Regions from separate parts of the Paenalcaligenes hermetiae genome, predicted to be linked through region 2. Evidence: riboswitches for the same ligand, from Rfam matches in the RefSeq annotation. Region 2 holds a riboswitch; the other holds the start of a gene.
What was found. Region 2 has a riboswitch for S-adenosylmethionine ahead of ABD980_RS11005 (hypothetical protein). Riboswitches for the same ligand answer to the same signal wherever they lie in the genome.
Positions count from the first base shown of each region.

Region 1: it holds a riboswitch for S-adenosylmethionine, as region 2 does, so the genes downstream of both, metX (homoserine O-succinyltransferase MetX) here and ABD980_RS11005 (hypothetical protein) in region 2, are expected to answer to the same signal.

Region 1 covers NZ_BAABKD010000009.1:271,815-275,164, reverse strand. Annotated here, with positions in the region: gene gshA (glutamate--cysteine ligase) at 1-1,426, opposite strand, end outside; gene ABD980_RS07040 (response regulator transcription factor) at 1,530-1,763, opposite strand; SAM riboswitch at 1,948-2,026, shown strand; gene metX (homoserine O-succinyltransferase MetX) at 2,018-3,226, shown strand; gene metW (methionine biosynthesis protein MetW) at 3,223-3,350, shown strand, end outside.
Region 2 covers NZ_BAABKD010000011.1:378,993-382,342, reverse strand. Annotated here, with positions in the region: gene ABD980_RS11010 (alanine/glycine:cation symporter family protein) at 1-1,249, shown strand, start outside; gene ABD980_RS11005 (hypothetical protein) at 1,308-1,565, opposite strand; SAM riboswitch class V at 1,568-1,634, opposite strand; SAM-I-IV-variant riboswitch at 1,653-1,747, opposite strand; gene ABD980_RS11000 (ferredoxin reductase family protein) at 1,944-3,263, shown strand; gene dtd (D-aminoacyl-tRNA deacylase) at 3,281-3,350, opposite strand, start outside.

The sequences.
Region 1 (3,350 bases), on a different contig from region 2:
AATCTAATAAGTGGTTTTTGTGCGCTAGGCTTTGGGCGTAGGTGTAATCCACAAAACTTTGCCCAGACTCGGATATTTGCTTGAGGACACGAGCAGAAGGGCACAGGCTAGCATCTTGGATTTTGGCCATTTGGGCATCCAGCGCTGCCTGATAGAGCGGTTGCTCTGCCCCTTTGTCGAAAAGCGCCGCATAGGGTTGCATGGCAAGGATTAAATCTTCTCCCCAGCTTTTTAGCTCCACGTCTTGCTTGTTTTGATTACGTAGTAGCAGCCCGGGCTTACGACCCTCGACAACCACTTTAGCAAAGTTGTTTTTACTGTCTTGGCAGAATCCACCATCAGGAAAGACGGGGCTAGGCTCGGTAGCACAAAATAATAAAAACACATCCAAAAAGCGTGCGGTTTCCGCTGATAGACCGATAGGATCAAAGGGGTCAATATCTAAGCAGCGCACTTCAATGTATTCCACGCCACGGTTAGCTAAAGCGCTAGAAGGGCGCTCATTGGCTTTAGGCGTGCGTTTAGGGCGAATATTGGAATAGTATTCGTTTTCGATTTGAAGAATATTGGTGTTGAGTTGGATCCATTCGCCATTACGGTGCGTACCAATATCCGCATATGCCGGCCAGCTTGTGGTAGCGGCACGACGCATGCGTAGTAAAAATGTATCCAGATCGTTGTAACAGAGCTGGAGCTCGGCCTGCGCCTCTTTGTTTTGATAGCCAAGATCACTCATGCGCAAGCTAGTTGCCCAAGGCAGACAATAGGTATCAGGCGCAATTTTTTCTAATGGGAGCTGGTGCTCACCCAGAAAATCCTTGGACACGGCTGGCGAGGCGCCGAACAAATACATAAGTAGCCAAGAATAACGCGTGAAATTGCGAATCAAAGCTAAATAGCCATTGGAGCGTTGCTCTTGGAAGGTGCGCCCGTCAATTTGTAATAAAGGCCAAATACGGTCGGGCAGCGAGTAGTTGTAGTGCACGCCGGCAATACATTGCATGCGCTTACCATAGCGCTCTGCTAAGCCGCGTCGATAGACGTGCTTGAACATACCGGTGTTGGAAGTGCCATACCAACCGATTTGAATATCGGCCTCTTCGGGTAAGTGAGCAGGCATCGATTGATTCCAGATGATTTCATCACCCAAGTGGCGTACGACAAATTGGTGCACATGTTGTAGCTCTGTACGTAAATCCTCAACAGAGGCATAGGGAGCGGTAATTAGCTCCAAGAGGGCTTCAGCATAGTCCGTGGTGATACGGCTGTTGCACAAGGTTGAGCCCAAGGCAACAGGGTGAGGGGTAGAGGCAAGAAAAGCAGAGTGATCTACCCGGAGCCCTTCTTTTTCAACTCCCCGACGGATGTCGCTCAGGAGGGTTAAATTTGAAGCAAGGGCTTTTATTGGATTCTGGCTCAATGTCATTACCTACGTTCACTTATTATCCGACTTATGATGTGGTCGATTGTAATGCGCAATCCAAATAAAGGGAAAGACACACGTAGGGAGGCTAGGGGGACGTCGGTTTTTAGCCGCTTTTTGTGACAGGGGGTTCGATGGGCAGCTTGATTAAGGACAGGTGATAGGCTTTGCTAATGGCTGCGGCGCGGTTAGAAACATTGAGTTTATGATATGCATTATGCAAGTGGTACTGCACAGTGTGATGCGTAAGTCCCAGAGCTTTGCCTGCCTCAACATTGGTTTTTCCTAGAGCGATGAGTTGTAAGCAGGCGATTTCTCTCAAGCTTAGTTCTTCGTTCATACATTAACCTCAGTATCATGAAAATGACAAATTATGACTTCGATGCCATTGTTTAAGTCTTTTTTAAAATACTCAAGATCTGAGAGGCTGGTATTAACCCTAGGGGATTTTATTTAGCTCAAACTCTTGTTTTAGGGGCATGACGGGATTTTTGTTTTCGAAGGTGCTAAACTATTTGCTTGTCTTTTTTGTTGGCGCCGATTTGCTTGATCCGCTTGCGGGCGCTCCATAAATCCAGCTAAAGAGGTCCGTCTATGGTCTCCAATACAGCTTCTATTATTATTCCTGATGGCTCGGTCGGTGTGGTTCAACCCGAGATTATTGCTTTTGATGAGCCGTTGCACTTGTCTAGTGGTCAGGTTCTACCCCAGTATGAGCTCGCCATTGAAACCTACGGTCAGCTTAATGACGATCGTAATAATGCCGTCCTGATTTGTCATGCTTTAAACGCCTCACATCATGTAGCGGGCATTGATCCAAATGACCCTAAAAATATCGGTTGGTGGGACAACATGGTTGGCCCGGGTAAAGCCGTTGATACAGATCGCTTTTTTGTGATCGGTGTCAATAATATTGGATCTTGCTTTGGCTCTACGGGTCCAGCCTCAATCAACCCAGAAACTGGTAAACCTTGGGGCGCAGATTTTCCGTTATTAACCGTCGAGGACTGGGTGCATGCCCAAGCGCGTTTAGCGGATTACTTAGGGATCAAAAAATTTGCTGCTGTCATGGGTGGGTCTTTAGGTGGTATGCAGGCGTTAAGCTGGGCGATCACCTGCCCAGATCGCTTAGAAAATTGCATTGTGATTGCTAGCACTCCTCGCCTTACTGCCCAGAACATCGCCTTTAACGAGGTAGCACGTCGTGCCATTATTACGGATCCTGAGTTTTATGATGGAGACTATTACAGTCGTAATACTGTGCCCAAGCGAGGTTTATCTGTGGCGCGTATGGTTGGGCATATTACTTATCAGTCAGACGAGGTCATGGCAGAAAAGTTTGGTCGTGCACAGCGCGATCCTAAAGAAGATGGACAGTACCGCTATGATTATGGCGTAGAGTTTGAGGTCGAGTCTTACTTGCGCTATCAAGGCGAAAAATTCTCTAAGTATTTTGATGCGAATACTTATTTGTTGATTACGCGTGCTTTGGATTATTTTGATCCGGCACGCGCCCATAACGGGGATTTGGCACGTAGCTTAGAGGCCGTTAAAGCCAAGTTTTTATTAGTTTCTTTCACGACAGATTGGCGGTTTACACCAGAGCGCTCACGTGAAATTGTGCAAGCGTTGCTTAAAAACAAAAGAACGGTCACTTATGCGGAGATCGATGCCCCCCATGGGCACGATGCTTTTTTATTAGATGATCGTCGTTATCACGGTGTGGTGCAGGGCTATTATGATCAAATCGCCGAGCAATTGGGCCTAGGGCCGCGGCAACGCACTACAGGAGTTCTGGCATGAGTCATCAGCAATCCGTACAGCCAGTGAGCTTAGCGCAACGCCCAGATTTAGCACGTATTGCAAGTTGGATTGAGCCATCGACCCATGTATTGGATTTAGGTTGTGCTGACGGTAAATTATTGGC
Region 2 (3,350 bases):
TGGCTTAGGTTTTATGCCGCAGCGTAAACTGGGCTATGGGTTCAGAATGCTCTGGCAAGGGCGACGTAGCACAGAGCAGGGGGATATCAGCCCTTTTAATGCGTTGATGACCGCCTTGTCTGCCACGATTGGTACTGGGAATATTGCAGGGGTTGCGACAGCTATTTATTACGGGGGACCAGGCGCGATTTTTTGGATGTGGCTTATCGCACTCATTGGTATGGCGACAAAATTCAGTGAGGCCGCTTTAGCCGTGCATTTTCGTGAAGTTGATAAAAATGGGCATTATGTGGGTGGCCCAATGTATTACATTCGTAACGGCCTTGGGAAAAACTGGAAATGGTTAGGGGTGATTTTTGCTGTTTTTGGAATGTTGGCCGGTTTTGGTATAGGTAACAGTATTCAAGCAAACTCAGTAGCGGATGTGATGCAGTCTACGTTTAGCGTTCCACCTTTGTTCAGTGGTTTTATCATTGCTGGGCTGGTTGGGTTGGTACTGCTAGGGGGTATTAAGCGCATTGGCGAGGTGGCCGGTAAGCTCGTTCCGGTGATGGCGCTATTTTATGTAGGTGGCGGTTTATTAGTATTGATATTGCATATTGATCGCATCCCCGAAGCGGTGGGGCTAATTCTTTATCATGCTTTTAACCCTACAGCAGCCAGCGGTGGTTTTATGGGTGCCACGGTGTGGGCAGCCATCCGTTTTGGTGTGGCTCGCGGGATTTTTTCCAATGAGGCTGGGCTGGGAAGTGCACCCATTGCGCATGCTACCGCGCAAACGGATAGTCCTATTCGTCAAGGCACGGTCGCCATGTTGGGGACGTTTTTAGACACAATCGTTGTTTGTACTATTACCGCTTTAGTGATTGTGGTGACAGGCGCATGGCAAAGCGGGGAAAATGGAGCCACTTTGTCCGCCTATGCGTTTTCTCAGGGGCTAGGAGAAATTGGGCGTTACATTGTGAGTATCGGTGTTGCTCTTTTTGCTTTTACTACTATTATCGGGTGGAGTTTTTATAGTGAGAAATGCGCACAGTTTTTGTTTGGGGAGAAATCCAATCTACCTTTTCGCTTGATTTGGGTGGTGGTCATTCCTATTGGGACATGGCCTGGTATGGACTTAGCCAGTTTATGGCTAGTGGCAGATACGTTAAATGCGTTAATGGCGGTGCCGAATCTTATCGCATTGTTATTGCTTAGTCCGGTTGTATTTAAACTGACCAAAGCGTATTTTTCTCAGCATCACTAAAACCTAGTAAAAAGCTCGGTAATATGCCGAGCTTTTTACTTAAGAAACGTATTCGGTATTAGCGGTAGCGATTAATAATACGCTGTTTGCAAAGCTCTGCCACCATAGGCTGAATTTTTTCTAATAAGCTCAAGCATGTGTTTTGACCAATGCTACGCCATGCGCCCGAGGGACGTGGGCCAAATAAAGAGGGGGCGTCTGGTTGAAACGCGCCGATAAATTGGTTGCTATCCACATGGGTAATGTGCATATAGCTGGATCCAGGAACTACGCTTCCCGTAAACGTTTGGCCATCGATTTCGAACTGATAAGACATGGTATTTCCTTTTTAGCTCTTTAGCACCATGCAGGGTGAGCAAGTCGGTATAAAAAACCCATAAAAAAAGCCCGCAACAGCGGGCAGCGATATCCCATTGGTTGCGTAATGCCGCATTATTTGTCCACCTTGTGTGGGTCACAGGTTGGCATGGGGGGTAACCCCAACTCGTAATGCATAAAAACACTATAACGGTAAATAAAACCGGTTGTCAAGCGTAGGTGTCATCATACTGCTGGCTATATTGTAAATAATAATTGTTTTTATTATTGTTTTTTTATCTGGAATTAAAGTTGTTTGATAATTTAATTCATGATGTATTCATGAGAGATGAGGTATCTTTGTAAAATAATAAATAGTTATTTTAAGGCTGATTAAATGAAAAAGGTTCTCATCGCTTTTATTGCTTTATTTAGTATTTTATGGGCCTTGGACGCTTTTATGCATCCCATTGCAGGTGGTGATTTATTATGGCAGTGGCGAAATTATCTCTTGTATTACACCGGTGTTGTTTCATTTGCCTTAATGGGATTAGTAATGCTTTTGGCGACACGTCCTGTATGGGCGGAGCGTTGGGTAGGGGGCATGGATCAGGTCTATCAGCTGCATAAATGGGCAGGGATTTGGGCTGTTTTATTTGCGGTGAGTCATTGGTTAATTAAATTATCAAAGCCTCTTATTGTTGCTTTGATTGGTAATGCCAACCGAGCTACTAAAACCCCATTGCTTTCTTTTTTTTCTGACTATAAATCGTTAGCTAAGTCTCTTGGGGAATGGGCAATATATGCTGCTATTATTATGCTGGTATTGACGCTTTGGCGCTCTTTCCCCTATAAGTTTTGGCGACATTTGCATCGTATTATGCCCGTGTTGTTTTTAATGGTGGGCTTTCACGCGTTGGTTTTAATGCCGTTGTCATATTGGACACAACCCATAGGCTTTGGGCTAGTGACGATGTTGGGGTTGGGGCTATATGGTGCATGGCAGGCTCTAACCCAGCGAATAGGGATGAAACATCGTTATTTAGCGCAGGTTGTTCAGTGCGAGCTGGGCCAAGATCAGGTCTTATTTTTGCGTGCGCAAGTTGATGCGCGTTGGCCTAATCACCAGCCAGGGCAGTTTGCTTTTATTTGTTTTGATCGCCAAGAAGGGGCGCATCCTTTCACGATCGCAAGTGCTCCACATGCTGATGGTCATATTGATTTTCGTATTAAGGCGTTGGGCGACTATACGCAGAAAATGGCAGCAAAGATGCGTCCTCATATGTTTTTTGAGATAGAGGGGCCGTATGGTCAGTTTGCATTAGATCGTATTAACCTTCAGCGCGAGCAAATTTGGATTGCCGGCGGCATTGGTATTACCCCATTTATTGCTTGGCTAGAAGCTTTGATCATGCAGCCTCAAGCGGTGACTGCTCAGTTGCACTATTGTATTGATAGAGCCGAGGACAGCGCAGCCTGCCATTATTTGCAGCAATTAGCGGCGCAGTTACCTACTATTCACTTATCAATCCATGAGAGTGCTAAAGGGCAGCGCTTAACGCCCGAACTACTGATGTCAACCATGTCTACCACACAAAACTATGAGCTTTGGTTTTGCGGCCCCACAGGCTTGTTGCACGCGCTTGAAGCAACACTAAAACAAAACTTTGATCGTGAGCAGCTCACTATTCATAGCGAAGCGTTCCAAATGCGATAATGAGAGTTCGTTAGTTGTCAATTGATATGCAGAGGAATTGTTACCGGACCATCATTAATAAGATGGACCTGCATATCCGCACCAAAC